DNA from 3 places in the Massilia sp. CCM 8734 genome. Region 3 is predicted to be linked to each of the others. Evidence: predicted binding sites of a transcription regulator. Region 3 holds the regulator's gene; each other region holds the start of a gene.
What was found. The regulator sigma-54, encoded in region 3, starts transcription at its own class of promoters, with help from an activator protein. The targets are predictions, from matches to a motif close to TGGCANGNAANCTGCTTT.

Region 1 (5,861 bases), on a different contig from region 3:
CGAAATGGGGCCACGATTTCCGCCCCGACTACCGCTACGTCGGCCGCTTCATCCGCGAGCGCGCCGGGCAGGGCGACATTGCCCCGGTGCTGTGCCTGACCGCCACCGCCAAACCGGACGTGGTGGCCGACATGCTGGCCCACTTTCGCGACAAAGTCGGGATCGACCTGATCGTGCTCGATGGCGGTGCGCGTCGCGTCAACCTGTCGTTCTCGGTGGTGCCCACCACCCCGGCCGAAAAATTCGCGCACATCCATCAACTGCTCGACGCCGAACTGCCAGCGCACGCGCCCGGCGGCGCGATCGTCTACTGCGCCACCAAAAAACAGACCGAGGAAGTCGCCGCCTTCCTGCGCCAGAAAGAGGTAGGCGCGGCGCACTTCCATGCCGGCCTGCGCGGGCGCGACAAGAAAGACCGCCAGCAAGCCTTCATCGCCGGCGAGCTCAAAGTCATGGTCGCCACCAACGCCTTCGGCATGGGCATCGACAAGCCGGACGTGCGCCTGGTGATCCATGCCGACATTCCCGGCTCCCTCGAAAACTACCTGCAGGAAGCCGGGCGCGCAGGGCGCGATTGCGGCGCGGCCCAGTGCGTGCTGCTCTACACGGTGGAAGATGTGGAGCGCCAGTTCGCCATGTCGGCCCGCTCGCGCCTGTCGCAGCAGGATATCCAGGTGGTGCTCAAGGCGATCAAGCGCCTGGAGCGCAAAAAACATGGCGACGCCGACATCATCGCCACCGCCGGCGAGATATTGACCGAAGACGCCGACGGCGACTTTGCGCGCGACTCGGCCACCGACGACACCCGCGTGCGCACCGCCATCGCCTGGCTGGAAGAAGCCAGGCTGCTCACGCGCGAAGAAAACCAGGTGCAGATCTTCCCATCCTCGCTGCGTGTGGCCACGCTCGAGCAGGCGCGCGAGAAGCTGGCCGCCTATCCGCTGTTCCAGGAGCATCGCACGGCCTTGCTGGCGCTGGTGGAGGCCCTGATCGGCGCCGACGCCGACGAAGGCATCTCCACCGACGAATTGATGAACGCTTCGGGCCTGTCGGCCGAGAAGGTGCGCGCCGCCTTGTATGAGCTGGAGCAGTACAAGATCGCCAGCAACGACACCGCGCTGACCGCTTTCGTGCACGTGGCGGTGGAGATGTCGTCCAGGCGCCTGTTCGAACAAAGCTGCGCGCTCGAAGAAGCGTTGTTGGACGCCATGCGCGAAGGCGCGCCCGACCTGGCCAAGGGCGGCTCCTCGGTGCTGCACCTGCGCCACGCCAGCTCGCGCCTGAAAGACGCGGGCCTGAACTGGGCCTTGCCCGACAAGCTGCTGCGCATCGTGCGCAGCATCGCCAACGACGGCCATGGCGACGATGGCGTCGGCAGTGTGGGCGTGCGCCAGCTCGACGCCGAAAGCGTGCAGGTCACCCTGCAACGCAGCTGGAATCAGGTCGCCAGCACCGCCGCCCTGCGCCGCGACGGCGCTGGCGCGCTACTGCGGCACCTGCTCGCCAGCCTGCCGCCCAGCGCCCGCGGCAACGACCAACTGGCCAGCACCACGCTCGGCCAGCTGCTCGCGGCCATCGAGGGCGACCTGGAACTGGCGGGCCGGGCCAAGTCGTGCCCCAGGCTGGTCGACCGCGGCCTACTGTGGCTGCACGAGCAGGGCGTGATCCGCCTGAACAAGGGCATGGCGGTGTTCCGCCCGGCGATGACGATTCGCCTGGCGCCCGAACGGCGCGGCTTCTACAAGGCCGACTTCGCGCCGCTGCAGCTGCACTACAGTGAACAGGTGGTGCAGATCCACGTCATGGCCGAATACGTGCAGCGCGGCCTGCAAAAGATGGCCGACGCGCTGCAACTGGCGATGGATTACTTCGGCATGGAGCGCGATCAGTTCATCGCGCAATGGCTGCCGGCGCGCGAAAAGGAACTGGAGCGCCAGACCACGCCGGCCTCGTGGCGCGCGATTGTCGAGAGCCTCAATAACAGCGCCCAGCAGCGCATCGTGGCCGACGACCGCGAACGCACCAACGTGCTGGCGCTGGCCGGCCCCGGCTCGGGCAAGACGCGCGTGCTGGTGCACCGCATCGCTTACCTGGTGCGGGTGCGGCGCGAAAATCCGCGCGCGATCCTGGTGCTGACCTATAACCGCCACGCCGCCGTCGAAATCCGGCGCCGTCTGGCCGCCCTGATCGGGCGCGAAGCCGCCGGCGTGATCGTACTAACCTGCCACGCGCTGGCGATGCGCCTGGCCGGCATCAGCTTCGACAAGCACCCCGGCGCCGCCGACGACCTGCTCAGGCAAGTCATTCCGCAGGCGGTGGCCCTGTTGAACGGAACCGGCCTGGCGCCGCAGGAAGCGGACGAGCAGCGCGACCGCCTGCTCGGCGCCTTCCGTTGGATTCTGGTGGACGAATACCAGGACATCGGACCGGACCAGTACGCGCTCATCTCGGCGCTGGCGGGGCGCAACAGCGCCGACGAGGATGCGCGCCTGTCCCTGTTTGCGGTCGGCGACGACGACCAGAACATCTACGCATTCAACGGCGCCTCGGTCGACTTCATCCGCCGCTTCGAACAGGACTACAGCGCCAGGCCGGCCTACCTGACCGAGAACTACCGCTCGACGCGGCACATCATCGACGCGTCCAACCTGCTGATCGCGCCGGCTTGCGCGCGCATGAAAAACCAGAACCCGATCAGCATCGACCGCGCGCGCAGCAAGCTTGACGCGGGCGGTGCGTGGCATGCGCGCGACGCGGTCGGGCGCGGCCGGGTGCAGATCATCGACGCCGGCGTGGATAACGCCAGCCAGGCGCTGGCCATCATGGCCGAATTGCAGCGCCTGGCCGCGCTCGATCCCGGCTGGGACTGGGCCGGTGTGGCGGTCATCGCGCGCGAATGGAAAACCCTGGAACCGGTGCGCAGCTTTTGCATGATGAACGCCATTCCGGTGCAGCTGGCCAACGAAGAAGCCGCACAATTCTGGCGCCTGCGCGAAACCCAGGCGCTGGTGCGGTCGCTGCGCCAGGACGCCGCTGCGCTGGTCGACACCGCAGCCATCGAGGCTTGGCTGGACACCCAGCCGCACGGCACCTGGCTTGCCCTGTTGCGCCAGGCGGTGCAGGAATACGCGCTCGAGACGGGCGGCGCCGAACTGCCGGTGGCGCACTTCATCGAATGGCTGGCCGAATGGGGCCGCGAAGCGCGCCGGCGCCAGACCGGCTTACTGCTGCTGACGGCGCACCGCGCCAAGGGGCTCGAGTTCGAGCACGTCGCCGTGGCCGATGGCGATTGGACCGCGCTTAGTAGCAACGACGACGCCGATGCGCCGCGCCGCCTTTACTACGTGGCGATGACGCGCGCACGCCAGACGCTGACGCTGGCGCGCTTTGCGCCATCGCGCAGCCGTCCGGCCAGCCTGCTCGACGCACTGGACGACGCCCCATGCCTGCTGCGCCGCGCGCCAGTGGCGCTGGCTGCGCCGCCGGGTGCGCTGCGGCGCCGCTATCTGCAGCTAAGCTTGGAAGATGTCGACATCGGCTTCGTCGGCCGGATGGCGCCGGGCGACCCGGTCCATCGCGCCATCGGGGCGCTGCGGATCGACGATCCGCTGCTGCTACGCGAGGGCAAAGCCAAGTGGGAGCTGGTCACGCTCGACGGGGTGGTGGTGGGCCAGCTGGCCCGCTCATTCAAGCCGCCGCACAATCTGCGCTGGAGCGCGGGACGGGTCGCGGCCATCCTGGTTCGCCAGGCTGCCGACGACGACACCGATTACCGCCGTCTGGCCCGCTGCGACCAATGGGAAGTGGTGCTGCCGGAACTCGTCTTCGACATCTGAACCGGCTGACGCCAAACGCCGGTGCCAGGTCTGACAAACGGACACGGCCTCTGCAGTGAAGCCCCGGGCCCGCATCGCCACCGTCCAGGCAATGGCGAAGTGTCAATACCTGACAACAACCATGACACAAAAAATGCACTGGCTCCATAACCTCGCCTCTATAATAGATATTTTTATAACATTATAGGACTAAACATGTTTCGTTATCTCGCATGCGCAGCAACGGCCTTCCTGTTTCTTTCGCCGGCCCAGGCGGCCCTGCAATCGTATAACTGGAGTTTCACCGGCGGCTTCGCCTATCCCGACACTGGCGGCTCACTTCCCCGCGACACCACGCTCAAGGGCTGGTTCACAGTGGACGACTTGAACGCCGACGGCAAGTTCGACAAATCCGAATTGCAGTCGCTTTCCTATTTCGGCGACGAATATATGAACTGTGCCGAGTGCGCAATCAACAGCTTCTTGTGGGTACCGGGCAGTGCACCGCAGTTCGACATTTCCCGTTCAAACTATACTGGGCCGTACTATTATTCCTACTCCTTACGCACGGGGGTCAGCTTCAGGGACTTCGGAGGCGTCTATGGTCAAGGCGAGCCGTACAGTAGCGGTGGTGACTGGACCCCGAACGTCACCTGGAAAGTGAGCGCCGTGCCCGAGCCGCAAACCTGGTTGATGCTGGGCGCGGGCCTGCTGGCCATCGGTGCTGCCGCGCGCCGCCGCAAGGTTGGTTGAGCCTTCCGGGCGCACTTGAAGAAGTTGCCGGCGCAATCCGGCAACCGGGTAACGCCCCGACCGTGCGCTGCTGGCCGAAAGCGTTAGCGGTGTAGCGTCGCCCTCCCTGGTAAATCCGAACCCGCCGCCAGATCTGGCTTTCCGTGGGTTCGCCCCGTCAGGCCTGACACCAAACAAGAAGATTGCCGGAAAAACTTGACCAGGCCGTTTGCTCCGTATACTGCATTAGTTAATTAATACACTAGACTGATATGACCAGCCCTTTAGCCCATCTGTTCTCGATCGCCACCGGGTCATCCGAGCCGATCTACCGTCAACTGGTGGACCAGGCGCGGCGCCTGATCGCCGGCGGCCAGCTCGCTCCGGGCGACGCCATGCCGTCCGTGCGCGAAGTCGCGCTGGCCCTGGCCGTCAATCCCATGACGGTCTCGAAAGCCTGGGGCCTGCTCGAAACCGAAGGCGTGCTCACGCGCCGGCGCGGCCTCGGCATGACGGTGGCCGAAGCGCCGCCGTCCGGCCACAGCCTGGCGCAGCGCGCCCAGTTGCTGCGCCCGACCCTGGAACGCGCCGCGCTCGAAGCGCGCCAGCTCGAACTCGATCCCGCTACCGTCCTTGCCCTGTTCACCCAAATAATGAAAGACACCCCATGACCGCCCCCATCCTGCACGCCTCGGCGCTGAGCAAGCACTTCGGCGACCAGCCCGTCCTCAACGCGCTCGACTGGCAAGTGCGGCCGGGCCAGGTAGTCGGCCTGCTGGGCCGCAACGGCGCCGGCAAGTCGACCCTGCTCGAATGCCTGCTCGGCCTGCGCGAGAGCGATGGCGGCACCGTCACCGCCTTCGGCGAAGCGGTCGCCGACCTGTCGTCCGCCGCGCGCGCCCGCATCGGCTACGTGCCGCAGGCGAGCGACTTGTTCGAATGGATGACGGCGCGCCAGATGCTGGCGTACTTCGAAGCGCTGTACCCGCGCTGGAATGCGGCGCGCGTGACGCAGTTGCTGGCGCCCTGGCGCACGACCCGGACCTGCTGGTGCTGGACGAACCTGTGTCGGCGCTCGACCCGGTCGGCCGGCGCGACTTTTTGCGCGAGCTGGTCGACGATGTGATCGAGCGCGGCACCACGGTGGTGTTCTCGACGCACATTTTGTCGGACCTGGAACGGGTGGCGCCGGACGTGGCATTTCTCAAGGATGGCAACATCGTGCTGCAGGGCACGCTCGACGCGTTGCTGGAGAATGCGCGCCGGGTCAGCGGCCCGAGCGCACTGCTGGCGACCCTGGTGATTGACGGCGAA
Region 2 (5,861 bases), on a different contig from region 3:
GGGCCGCCGGAAGCCGCGCCCGATGCCGTTCTGGTGGTCGATGCGAGCCCGGTTGGGGATCCCGTGAGCGCCACACCGGGCGTGATCGTGGCGTCACCGGTTGCCGTGCCCGTCCCTGTGCCCGTCGTCGTCACGCCGGTCACCCCGCCCGTCGTCGCTGCGCCGGTCGTCACCCCGCCCGTCAAGAAGCCACCAGTGGTGGCACCGCCAGTCATCGCACCACCGGTCGTGGTTCCTCCAGTTGTCGCGCCGCCGGTTGTGGTTCCTCCAGTCATCGCACCACCGGTTGTGGTTCCTCCAGTTGTCGCACCACCGGTTGTGGCACCACCCGTCATCGCACCGCCGGTCGTAACTCCGCCGGTCGTCGCGCCACCGGCGGTGGCCGCCGCCTGGACCACCGGCGTGACCAACTTCGTCCATCCCGGCATCGGCTACAACGCGGCCGACCTGGCGCAGTACAAGGCGCACGTGCTCGCCGGCGAAGAGCCCTGGGCCAGCGGCTACCATTTCCTGGGCGGGCGCACGCCCCTCAATTACGCGATGCGCGGCCCGTTCGCCACCGCCAACCGGAATATCGACCTCAACCGCGCCGAGTTCGAGCGCGACATGCAGATGGCCTACAACCACGCGCTGATGTGGTACGTGTCGGGCAACAGCGCGCACGCGGAAAAGTCGATGTCGATCCTGGACGCCTGGGCCACCACCAACACCTCGCTCGACGGCGTCGAGACGGCGTTGATGCTGGGCGACTATTCCGGCCGCGCCATCATCGCTGCCGACATCCTGCGCGGCCTGTATCCCGGCTGGACCGCGACCCACACCGCGCACATGAAGTCGTGGCTGGAAAACGTCTGGTGGCGCCGCCTGCAAGTGGGCGGAAGCTCCGCCATCGGCACCGGGCTCGGAAACGGCAGCCTGCTCAAGCCGTGCAACCAGGGCGGCCTGGCGCTCAAGGCCGCGCTGGCGGTGGCCGTGTTCCTCGACAGCCCGGTCAAGTTCGACCAGGTCATCAACGCGTATCTGAGCGATCCGGGCGGGCTCGACCAGGTCATGTCCAGCGGCGAAGTGGGCGACACCGGGCGCGACCAGGGCCACGCGCACGGCCAGCTGGCCACCTACGGTGCGATTGCCGAAACCGCCTGGAAGCAGGGCATCGACCTGTATTCGCTGCGTAACAACCGGCTGCTGACGGCCGGCGAATACTATGCCAACTTCAACCTCGGCAAGCCATTCACCTTCACCCCGGTCTCATGCGGTTACGGCTACTACGACCGCATCGGCGGCGTTCCACTGCGCACCATGCCGGCCAACCTGTTCGAAACCCTGTACACGCACTACGTGGTGCGCAAGGGATTGAAGGCGCCGAATATCGGCGAATACCGCGAGCTGGCCAAATCGAATGGCGAAGCCGGCCCCTACAGCGGGCCGTACTCGGGCCAGGTGATGCGTCGCACCACCGACACCTCGAGCGCGCGCGCCATCGCCTTGCCGTTCACGGCGCCGGCGATGACGGCGGCCACCAGCTTCACGCAGGCCGACCTGGGCAACGTCAGGGCCCCGGGCAGCGCCACCAACAGCGGCGCCAGCTGGAAGATGACAGCCTCCGGCGCGGGCGCCGAGAAGGGCTATCACTTTGCCTACAAGGAGCTCAAGGGCGACTCGGAAGTGATCGCCACCATCACCGATCCCGGCGCGCTGGCCAACGGCGTGGCCGGCATCATGATGCGCAGCGCGCTCGATGCGCGTCCGGCCACGGCGGCGGCCCAGATTTACGTGGCGCCGGCCAGCTCCGGCAACGGCACCCATCTGTTCTGGCGCGTCGGCACCCAGTTCTACGGCGGTTACCACGCGGCGCGCCGGTTCCCGACGGCGGTGGCGCCGATGTCGCTCAGGCTGGTGCGGCACGGTAACTTTATCTACGCCTATTTGTCGGCCAATGGCGGGACCGACTGGTCGGCCATCGGCACGATCATTTATCCGGAATTGTCCGATACCTTGTACGTCGGTATCTTCACGGCCTCGGGCGATCCGTTCGTCACCACCACCGCCAGTTTCGAGAACGTGAAGACCGGATCGAAGCCCGGCAGCATGGTGGCGCCGCCCGCCAAAGTGAGCGCCAGCGCAAGCAAGGGCGGGGTGGCCGTGCAGTGGGCGGCCAGCCCGATGGCGCGCAGCTACGACGTATTGCGCTCGGCTACGGTGGCAGGGCCGTTCGAGCGGGTCGGCACCGAGCTGACCGGCACCAGTTTCGCCGACACCGGCGCGACCGGCAAGGAGGCCTATTTTTATATGGTCAAGGCATCGACTTACAGCGGCCTGAGCGGACCATCGGCGGTGGCGAGCGTGCCAGCGCGCTGATTGCAGGCAAAAAAAAGCAGCCGGAGGGCATCCGGCTGCATGTGTCTGGTGCCGGTGTTCGAGGTCACCGGACTAACCTGTGGGACATGCTGGAGCACGTCACCAACAGCGTCAGAATAATCCTCCCAGATGACGGCAGCATGACGCACAGCGAAATACAGCGCCGTCAGTTGCCGCGCCCGCCGTTTACACCACCTCGATGGCGTCGAACCCCAGCACGACGGGCGGCGCGGCCAGCAGCGGCATGACCTGGACGATCGGTCCGTGCAAGGCTGCCTCGCTGTCGCTGGCAAGGCGGTCGGCCTCGGTCTCCCACAAGGTGATCGACATGCCTTTGCCGGTATCCGGATCGGTCAACAGATACGTCCCCTTGAATCCATGCAGCTGTTGAAGAACCGGCATTACCGAACTGGTGTACAGCGCAACGACCTCGCCGATTTTTTCTGGCTTGGCTTGAACATGGGCGACTCTTGCAAACATGGTGTGCTCCCTGGGATGACAACTGCCGGCTGGCCACGGTTGCGGCCAACCATACATAGTGTATTGTCTGACTATACACGATGTATGGTCTGTTGGGTTTGCCGACGGTAAGTTATGATGCCGGCGCATGAGACCGCATGCCGCGCGCCCGTCCGGACGCCGCCATCGTATTTTTGGGAGTTTTCTATGTCGTCGCCCCGTTCGCCCGGACAGCCACGTTTATCGCGCGAGACCTGGCTCGACTTCGGCCTGGCCGTCTTGCGCGAGGACGGGCCGCAGGCCTTGAAGGCCGATCCGCTGTGCAAGCGGATGGGCGTGAGCCGGGGCAGCTTTTATTGGCATTTCGACAGCGCCGCCAGCTTTGCGCTGGCGGTCCTGGAACGCTGGGAATCGATCGCCACCGACCAGATCATCGACAGCATCGGACTGGCCGCGACGGATGCGCCGGCGCGCTTGCGCCTGTTGCTGGCCAACGTGGGGCAGCTCGATGTGGGCCTGTATGACGCCATCAACACGCTCGGCGCGCAAGACCCGGGCGCGGCCCAGGTGTTGCGCCGGGTGCACGAACGGCGCGTCGCCTTCGTGGCGAGTTTGCTGGTGGAAGCCGGTTTTGAGGCGCCCGAGGCAGGCACGCGGGCGCAGCTGATCTACGCCTGGGCGATGGGCGAATTGCTGACGCGCGAAGCGGGCCGGAACGCCTTTTCCGCCGCCCAGATCGATGCCGTCGAACGCCTGCTGATGCAGCGCTAACGCGCATGTGCGCCGCGCCTTGCCCCGCCCGGCGGCGCGGCAAAGCGACACCTCGGCCGTTGGCTGGCCGATTTGATAATACGCATGCGGGCGCTCAGCCCGCCCGCGCTTAGACCTGCGGCTTGGCCGGGGTCAGCTGTTCTTCGAGCGCGGCCACGCGCTGTTCCAGTGCTTCGAGCTTGGCGCGCGTCTTGGCCAGCACTTGCGCCTGGATATCGAATTCCTCGCGCGTGACCAGGTCGAGCTTGGAAAAGCCCTGGGTCATCATGCTCTTGACGTTCTTCTCGATATCCTTGGCAGGCGAACTTTCGATGGCCTGGTTGATCTTGCCCTGCAAGTCGTTGAAAAAACTGTTCATATCCATCGCAATCCTCGTGAAATCGGTAGCGCACCGCAGCGGTGCGGCGGGTGGGCCAGTTTGGTGCATGTATGCCGGCCGCGACCGGAATCGCGGAAATTTTACTGTTTATTAACAGCAAGTTGGGGACGCCAGGCGCAAATACAAGTCGCGTCCGGGCGTCAGCGGAGCTGGCACGAGTTCTGCTAATGGGTAGATAAGCAGTGTGCATGCTCCAGGCTTCATTTTAAACCCCAACCGCCGTCTCTGTTAAAAAACCATAAGGGAACCGCCATGAACAAGCTGTGTACTCCGTTGTCTCTCGCCGCCGCGCTGACCCTGGCGCTGGCAACCCTGGGAGCCCCGCTGGCCCAGGCTGCCGACGAGCCCGTGCCCGACAATGTAGTGAGCTTCAACGCCGCCGTGACCAGCGATTACCGCTATCGCGGCCTGTCGCAAAGCCGCATGAAGCCGGCGGTGCAGGGCGGCGCCGACTACACCCACAACCCGAGCGGCGCGTATGCCGGCGTGTGGGCCTCGACCATCAAGTGGACCAGCGACCTGGGCGGCGACGGCGATGTCGAAATCGACCTGTACGGCGGCAAGAAAGGCGAGATCGCCAAGGGCATCAGCTACGACGTGGGCGGCCTGTACTACGGCTTCCCTTCCAATGGACTGCATCCGAACGCCAATACCTTCGAGCTGTACGGCCAGGTCGGGATGGGGCCGGCCTACATCAAATACTCGCACGCGACGACCAACCTGTTCGGCACCACCGACAGCAAGGGCAGCGGCTACCTGGACCTGGGCGCCAACCTCGAGCTGGCCACCGGCCTGGTACTCAACCTGCACCTCGGCCGCCAGCGCGTGGCCCACAACGATGCCCTGAGCTACAACGACGCCAAGATCGGCCTGACCAAGGACTTCGGATTCGCATCGGTCGCGCTGGCCGTCATCAGCGCCAACACCGACCTGTATGTCAGCCCGGTCAACGGCAAGGACCTGGGCCGTTCGCGCGCCGTGCTGACCGTGTCCAAAACTTTCTAAGAGGCCAGCCATGAAAATGATCACCGCCATTATCAAACCCTTCAAGCTGGACGAAGTGCGCGAAGCGCTCTCGGCCATCAATGTGCAAGGGATTACCGTTACCGAGGTCAAGGGCTTCGGGCGCCAGAAAGGCCACACCGAGCTGTATCGGGGCGCCGAGTACGTGGTCGACTTCCTGCCCAAGACCAAGATCGAGGCGGCCGTTGACGACGCCATCGTCGAACAAGCCATCGAAGCCATCGAACGCGCCGCGCGCACGGGTAAGATTGGCGACGGCAAGATTTTTGTCTATAACCTGGAACAGGTCGTGCGTATCCGGACCGGCGAAACCGGCAACGAAGCACTTTAAGCTTAGGGGAATACTGATGAATAAAACGATAACAACATGGCTGGCCGGACTGGCCGTGCTGTGCGCCATCGGCGGCGTATTGCCGGCCTCGGCCCAGGATGCGCCCAAGCCTGACACCACGGCGGCCGTGGTCACGCCGGTCGAAGCGCCGGCCACCGCCATTGTCACGCCGGCCGCCGTCAGCGCCAGCGTCGCCGCCCCCGCCGCCGCGCCAGCCCCGGTGCCGCACAAAGGCGACACCACCTGGATGTTCATCGCCACCGTGCTGGTGATCCTGATGACGATTCCCGGGCTGGCCCTGTTTTACGGCGGCCTGGTGCGCACCAAGAACATGCTGTCGGTGCTGATGCAGGTGTTCGTGGTGTTTGCCCTGATCATCGTGCTGTGGTGCATCTACGGCTATTCGGTCGCCTTCACGCCGGGCAACGCCGTCATCGGCGGCTTCGACCGGGCTTTGCTGAACGGCATCTGGGACCCGGCCAAGGGCGCCTTTGCCTACGCCGCCACCTTCAGCAAGGGCGTGGTCATTCCCGAGTTCAT
Region 3 (5,861 bases):
TGACGATCCTGACCGGGAACGTGGTCGTCACCAAGGGCACGCTGATTCTCAAGTCGGACCGCGCCGTCATCAAGGAGACGCCCGAAGGCGACATGTTCGTGACCCTGACCGCCAGCGCCGGCAAGGCTGCCACCTTCCGCCAGAAGCGCGACGGCGGGCCCGACCTGTGGATCGAAGGCCAGGCCCAGCGCATCGAATACGATGAACGCAACGACATGATGAAGCTGTTCTCGAACGCCAGGATCCGCCAGCTCGAAGGGCAGAAACCGACCAACGAAATCGAAAGCGAATTCATTTCCTACGACAGCCGCAAAGAGGTGTTCGTGGCGCGTAATGACGCCAGCGGCGTCAACAAGCCGGGCCAGGGTCGCGGCACCATGATCATCGCCCCGCGCAAGCCGCGCGCCGCGCCGGCCACGCCGGCGGCCGGCGCGCCGGCGGTGACGCCCGCACCAGCGCCGGCGCCCGCGCCGACCACCACGCCAGTTGCGGGAAATCCATGATCGAACCGAAAAATTGCGGCAGCACGCTGATCGTGCGCGGCCTGCAGAAAAGCTACGGCAAGCGCCTGGTCGTGCGCGACGTCTCGTTGCAGGTCGACTGCGGCGAAGTGGTCGGCCTGCTCGGCCCGAATGGCGCCGGCAAGACTACCTCGTTCTACATGATCGTCGGCCTGGTGCCGTCGGACGCGGGCACGATCGATATCAGCGGGGTCGATATTTCGAGCCTGCCGATTCACCGGCGCGCCGCGCTCGGCCTGTCGTACCTGCCGCAGGAAGCGTCGGTGTTCCGCAAGCTGACCGTGGAAGAAAACATCCGCGCCGTGCTGGAGCTGCAAAAGGTCGATGGCAAGTCGCTCACCAAGGCGCAGATCAACGAACGGTTGGATACCCTGCTGGCCGACCTGCAGATCGAAAAACTGCGCGAAAACCAGGCCATGTCGCTCTCGGGCGGCGAGCGGCGCCGGGTCGAGATCGCGCGCGCGCTGGCGACCAACCCGCGCTTCGTGCTGCTCGACGAACCGTTCGCCGGGGTCGATCCGATCGCCGTCATCGAGATCCAGCGCATCGTGCGCTTCCTCAAGCAGCGCGGCATCGGCGTCCTGATCACCGACCACAACGTGCGCGAAACGCTGGGTATCTGCGACCGCGCCTACATCATCAACCAGGGCGCGGTGCTCGCCTCCGGTCGTCCCGACGATATCATCGCGGATGAATCCGTGCGTCGGGTCTACCTGGGCGAACACTTCCGGATGTAGGCATGAAACAGTCCCTTCAACTACGCACTTCCCAGCACCTGGCCCTCACGCCCCAGTTGCAGCAGTCGATCCGGCTGCTGCAGTTGTCGACCCTGGAACTGCACCAGGAACTGGAACAGCTGTTGACCGACAATCCGCTGCTCGAACGGCTCGACGATCCGCTCGATCATTCGGTGCGCCTGTTGGGCGATGGCGCCATCAGCAGCACCTCGACGCCGACCGAAGCGACGCCCGAGCCGGGTGCGCAGGATGCGCCGGCGCCGAGCGAAGGCGAGAATTTCGAAGGCGGCGAAGCGGACAGCCCGTCCAGCAACGACAACGATGGCGAGTGGGGCGACCTCGGTCGCGCCAAGACGCCCGACGACGAGGATTCGCGCCCGCAGCTCGAAGCATCAAGCACCACCTTGCGCGAGCACCTGATGGAGCAGATGCGCGTGACCGTGCTCGAAGCGCGCGACCGGGCGCTGGTCGAACTGATCGTCGACGCCATCGACGACAACGGCTACCTGACCGAGTCGCTCGAAGAGATCCACGAGCGCATGCCGCCCGAGCTGGAGATCGAGATCGACGAACTGCGCACCGTGCTGGCGCTGCTGCAAAGTTTCGATCCGAGCGGGGTATGCGCGCGCAATGCGTCCGAATGCCTGGCGCTGCAGATCCGGCGCATGCCCGGCGTGCCGATGGTGACGCGGCGCATGGCGCTGACCATCGTCGAAAACCACCTGACCTGGTTCGCCCAGCGCGAATTCAACAAGCTGAAAAAAGCGCTCGATTGCGACGATGAAGACTTGCGCGAGGCGCAGACCGTGATCCGCCAGTGCAATCCGCATCCGGGCGCGGAGTTCGCGTCCGACGTGTCGGACTACGTGGTGCCGGACGTGATCGTGCGCAAGGCAAAAAACGGCTGGTCGGTGATGCTCAATAACGACGTGATGCCGCGCCTGCGCGTAAACAGCATGTACGCCGCGCTGCTCAAGCAGGGCAAGGGCGAAGGGCAGATGGGCGCGCAGCTGCAGGAAGCCAAATGGCTGATCAAGAACATGCGCCAGCGCTTCGACACCATCTTGCGGGTGGCCGAAGCGATCGTCGAACGCCAGCGCAATTTCTTCTCGCACGGCGCGGTGGCGATGCGACCGCTGGTGCTGCGCGAAATCGCCGACACGCTTGGCCTGCACGAGAGCACGATCTCGCGCGTGACCACGCAAAAGTACATGATGACGCCGCACGGCATGTTCGAGCTGAAGTATTTTTTCGGCAGCCACGTGGCCACCGAAGCGGGCGGCGAAGCGTCATCGACGGCGATCCGCGCGCTGATCGTGCAGCTGACCAGCGCCGAAGATCCGAAGAGCCCTCTGTCGGACAGCAAGATCGCCGACATGCTGGGCGAGCAGGGCATGGTGATTGCGCGCCGCACGGTCGCCAAGTACCGCGAAGCGCTCAAGATTCCGCCGGTCGCCCTGCGCAAGTGCCTGTGACCGGGCGGGCAGGTTTGCGCAGCGCTTACAAGAACTGCGGGTAGTCGCGCAAGAGCGACTGTTCCAGTTGGTCGACGTTGCCGAACAGGTCGAGCTCCCCGCCGTTCGAGATGCGTCGTCCCGCATCCCAGCTACGCCAGGCGCGCACGGTGTCGTCGCTTCTGTAAAGGGACATTCCGAGGCCGGCGTAGGCCGATGCCATTGCCGGATTGGCCTGCAGCGCCTTGGCGTACAACGCAGCTGCTTCGCGGTACCTACCCAACTCTTTGAGGTTATCGGCTTCAAACAGCATCAGGACGTGTTGCTTGCGTGTAGTGTGCTTGCGCAGTTCCTGCAGCGTGGCGAGCGTCGCTTCCAGTTCCGCCTTGGTCTCTTGTTTGCGCATCACCGCCGCAAGGCTGCTCAACTGCGGGTTGGCCTGGAACAGCGCCCGCTGCGCCGGCGTCGGCATGACCGGATCGCCCCCCCCGGAGAATACCCATTCGTTCATCCCCAGCATAGCGTCCAGCACGCGATTGTCGGCGAACGCCTGCGCGGTTTCGCGCTCGAACGCCTGCCTGGCCGCCGCTGTCGGCGGTGCTGCGCTGATGGCTCCCTTGTCGAGCACCTGGTCGATCTCGTCACCTTGCGGCGCGCGCAGCTTGTACGCGGCCAGACTGTAGCTGGCCGGTGCGCCTTGCTTGACGGCGCTGATCGTATAGGTACGCGTTTCGCTGTAGCCTTCGATCTGCTTGTGGTAGGTGACCAGGCTGGCCGGCAGGCGTGGTTGGGCGGAGAGGCGCGTCAGCACGCGCGGATGGGTACCGAAAGTGCGCAGGATGCGTGCGAACATGGCCGCGTCGCCGGCGCTGACGCTGGTTCCGCCGGCGCCGATACTGGCCAGGCGAAAGCCGTCGACAGCCAGCACCGTGGCGCCGCCTTCGGTCGATTCGGTCAGCGTGCGCGCCGCCACCTCGACCGACAGATTGTTTTCCAGCTCGATCAGGCCGTAGGTCGGCGTGAAGCTGCCTTTCTTTTTGACTGCGAGCAGGCGATAGGCGATGGTGTCGAACATCGAATAGGCCACGTAGCTGCGGCTTGGCTCGTCGATTTGATAGCGGCGCCGCGTGACCAGGTCGACAATCGTCGTTTCCTTCGCGTCTTGCACGGTCAGATAGCGTTCGCCCTGCGTGACCTTGAATTTATGCGTCTCGTTCGGTATGGGGACGCCGCCGCGCGTGGCGCCCGTGTAGTTGACGGCGACATGCAAGTCGAAGGTGATGGCGGCGCACGCCGGCGCGCCAGCGGCGCCCAGGGTGCCCAGCATCGCCAGGCGCAGCAGGGAAGTGGAGGTGTATCGCGTGAACATGGTTGGCCCGCTATGGTGGTGATAGACGGACCATTATAAGAGGAAGAGATTGTCGTAACGCTATCTTTTGGCGGTCAGCCGGCGGCTGCGCGCAGGGTAGCGCAGCTCTGTACCGCCGGTATCGGAGCGTCATTCTTCTTGCGTGCGGGCCGTCCGACGCCCTGCGTCGGTCGCCCTGCGCAAGTGCCTGTGACCGGGAGAGCAGGTTTGCGCTGCGCCTACACGAACTCCGGGTAGTTGCGCAAGAGCGTTTGCTCCAGTTGATCGACGTTGCCGAACAGGTCGAGCTCCCCACCGCTCGAGATGCGTCGTCCCGCATCCCAACTGCGCCAGGCGCGCATGGTATCCTCGTTTCTGTAAAGTGCCATTCCCAGGCTGGCGTAGGCCGACGCCATCGCCGGATTGGCCTGTAGCGCGCTGGCGTAGAGCGCAGCAGCTTCGCGATATTGGCCCAGCTCTTTGAGGTTGTCGGCTTCAAACAGCATCAGGACGTGTTGCTTGCGCGTGGTGTGCTTGCGCAGGTCCTGCAGCGTGGCGATGGCCGCTTCCAGTTCCGCCTTGGTATTTTTTTCGCCCATTGTCGCGCCCAGCCTGATCAACTCCGGGTCGGCCTCCACCAGCGCATGTTGCGCCGCCGTACGCGTTATCACATCGCCCCCCGAACATACCCATTCGTTCATCCCCAGCACGGCGTCCAGCAAGCGATTGTCTGCGAATGCCTGCTCAGTTTCGCGTTCGACGGCTTGTCTGGCCGCCGCCGTCGGCGGGGCTGCGTTGACTGCTGCCTTGTCGAGCACCTGGTCGATGTCGTCACCCTGCGGCGCGCGCGGTCTGTATGCGGCGAGGCTGTAGCCGGCCGGTGCGCTTTGCTTGACGGCGCTGATCGTATAGGTACGCGTTTCGCTATAGCCTTCGATCTGTTTGTGGTACGTGACCAGGCTGGACGGCAGGCGTTGTTGGGCGGAGAGCCACGCCAGCACGCGCGGATGGGTGCCGAAAGTGCGCAGGACGCGTGCGAACATGGCCGCGTCGGGGGCGCTCACGCTGGTACCGCCGGCGCCGATACTGGCCAGGCGAACGCCGTCGACGGCCAGCACCGTGGCGCCGCCTTCGGTCGACTCGGTCAGCGTGCGCGCCGCCACCTCCAGCGACAGATTGTTTTCCAGCTCGATCAGGCCGTAAGTCGGCGTGACGCTGCCCTTCCTCTTAATTGCGAGCAGGCGAGAGCCGATGGTGTCGAACATCGAAAAGGCTACATAGCTGCCGCTTGCCTCGTCGATGTGATAGCGGCGCCGCGTGGCCAGGTCGGCAATCGTCGTTTCCTTCGCGTCTTGCATGCTCAGATAGTGTTCGCCCTGCGTGATCTTGAATGTATACGTGTCGTTCGGTATGGGTATGCCGCCGCGCGTGGCGCCGGTGTAGTTGGCAGCGATATGCAGATCGTAGGTCATGCCCGCGCACGCCGGCACGCCAGCGGCGCCCGAGGGCCCCACGGTCGCCACGCGCAGCAGGGCAGTGGGGGTGAATTGTGTGAACATGGTGGCTCGCTATGGTGGTGATAGACGGGCCATTATAGGGGGAGGGATTGTCGTAAATGCTATCTTTTGACGGTCAGCCCGCGGCTGCGCGCAGGGTAGCGCAGCCCTGTACCGCCGGTATCGGCCTGCCATCCTTCTTGCGGGCCGTCCGGCTGGCGCACCGTCGCGCCGGCTCAAAAATATTCCGGATGCTCGCGCAGCAGGTTTTGCTCGTGCTGGTTCACCGCTTTGAACAAGTCCAG

Region 1: F2P46_RS18665 (PEP-CTERM sorting domain-containing protein) is a predicted target of sigma-54. The motif match lies at 3,959-3,976, and genes of this name have one in related genera.
Region 2: F2P46_RS19685 (TorF family putative porin) is a predicted target of sigma-54. The motif match lies at 4,118-4,135, and genes of this name have one in related genera.

The regions. Positions count from the first base shown of each region.
Region 1 covers NZ_WHJI01000019.1:96,468-102,328, forward strand. Annotated here, with positions in the region: gene F2P46_RS18660 (RecQ family ATP-dependent DNA helicase) at 1-3,836, shown strand, start outside; gene F2P46_RS18665 (PEP-CTERM sorting domain-containing protein) at 4,032-4,568, shown strand; gene F2P46_RS18670 (GntR family transcriptional regulator) at 4,820-5,218, shown strand; gene F2P46_RS37750 (ATP-binding cassette domain-containing protein) at 5,215-5,673, shown strand; gene F2P46_RS37755 (hypothetical protein) at 5,598-5,861, shown strand, end outside.
Region 2 covers NZ_WHJI01000021.1:76,268-82,128, reverse strand. Annotated here, with positions in the region: gene F2P46_RS19705 (alginate lyase family protein) at 1-2,358, shown strand, start outside; gene F2P46_RS19700 (antibiotic biosynthesis monooxygenase) at 2,545-2,838, opposite strand; gene F2P46_RS19695 (TetR/AcrR family transcriptional regulator) at 3,025-3,588, shown strand; gene F2P46_RS19690 (accessory factor UbiK family protein) at 3,698-3,952, opposite strand; gene F2P46_RS19685 (TorF family putative porin) at 4,220-4,972, shown strand; gene F2P46_RS19680 (P-II family nitrogen regulator) at 4,983-5,321, shown strand; gene F2P46_RS19675 (ammonium transporter) at 5,338-5,861, shown strand, end outside.
Region 3 covers NZ_WHJI01000012.1:9,296-15,156, forward strand. Annotated here, with positions in the region: gene lptA (lipopolysaccharide transport periplasmic protein LptA) at 1-503, shown strand, start outside; gene lptB (LPS export ABC transporter ATP-binding protein) at 500-1,258, shown strand; gene F2P46_RS13075 (RNA polymerase factor sigma-54) at 1,261-2,733, shown strand; gene F2P46_RS13080 (tetratricopeptide repeat protein) at 2,759-4,081, opposite strand; gene F2P46_RS13085 (hypothetical protein) at 4,300-5,619, opposite strand; gene F2P46_RS13090 (hypothetical protein) at 5,793-5,861, opposite strand, start outside.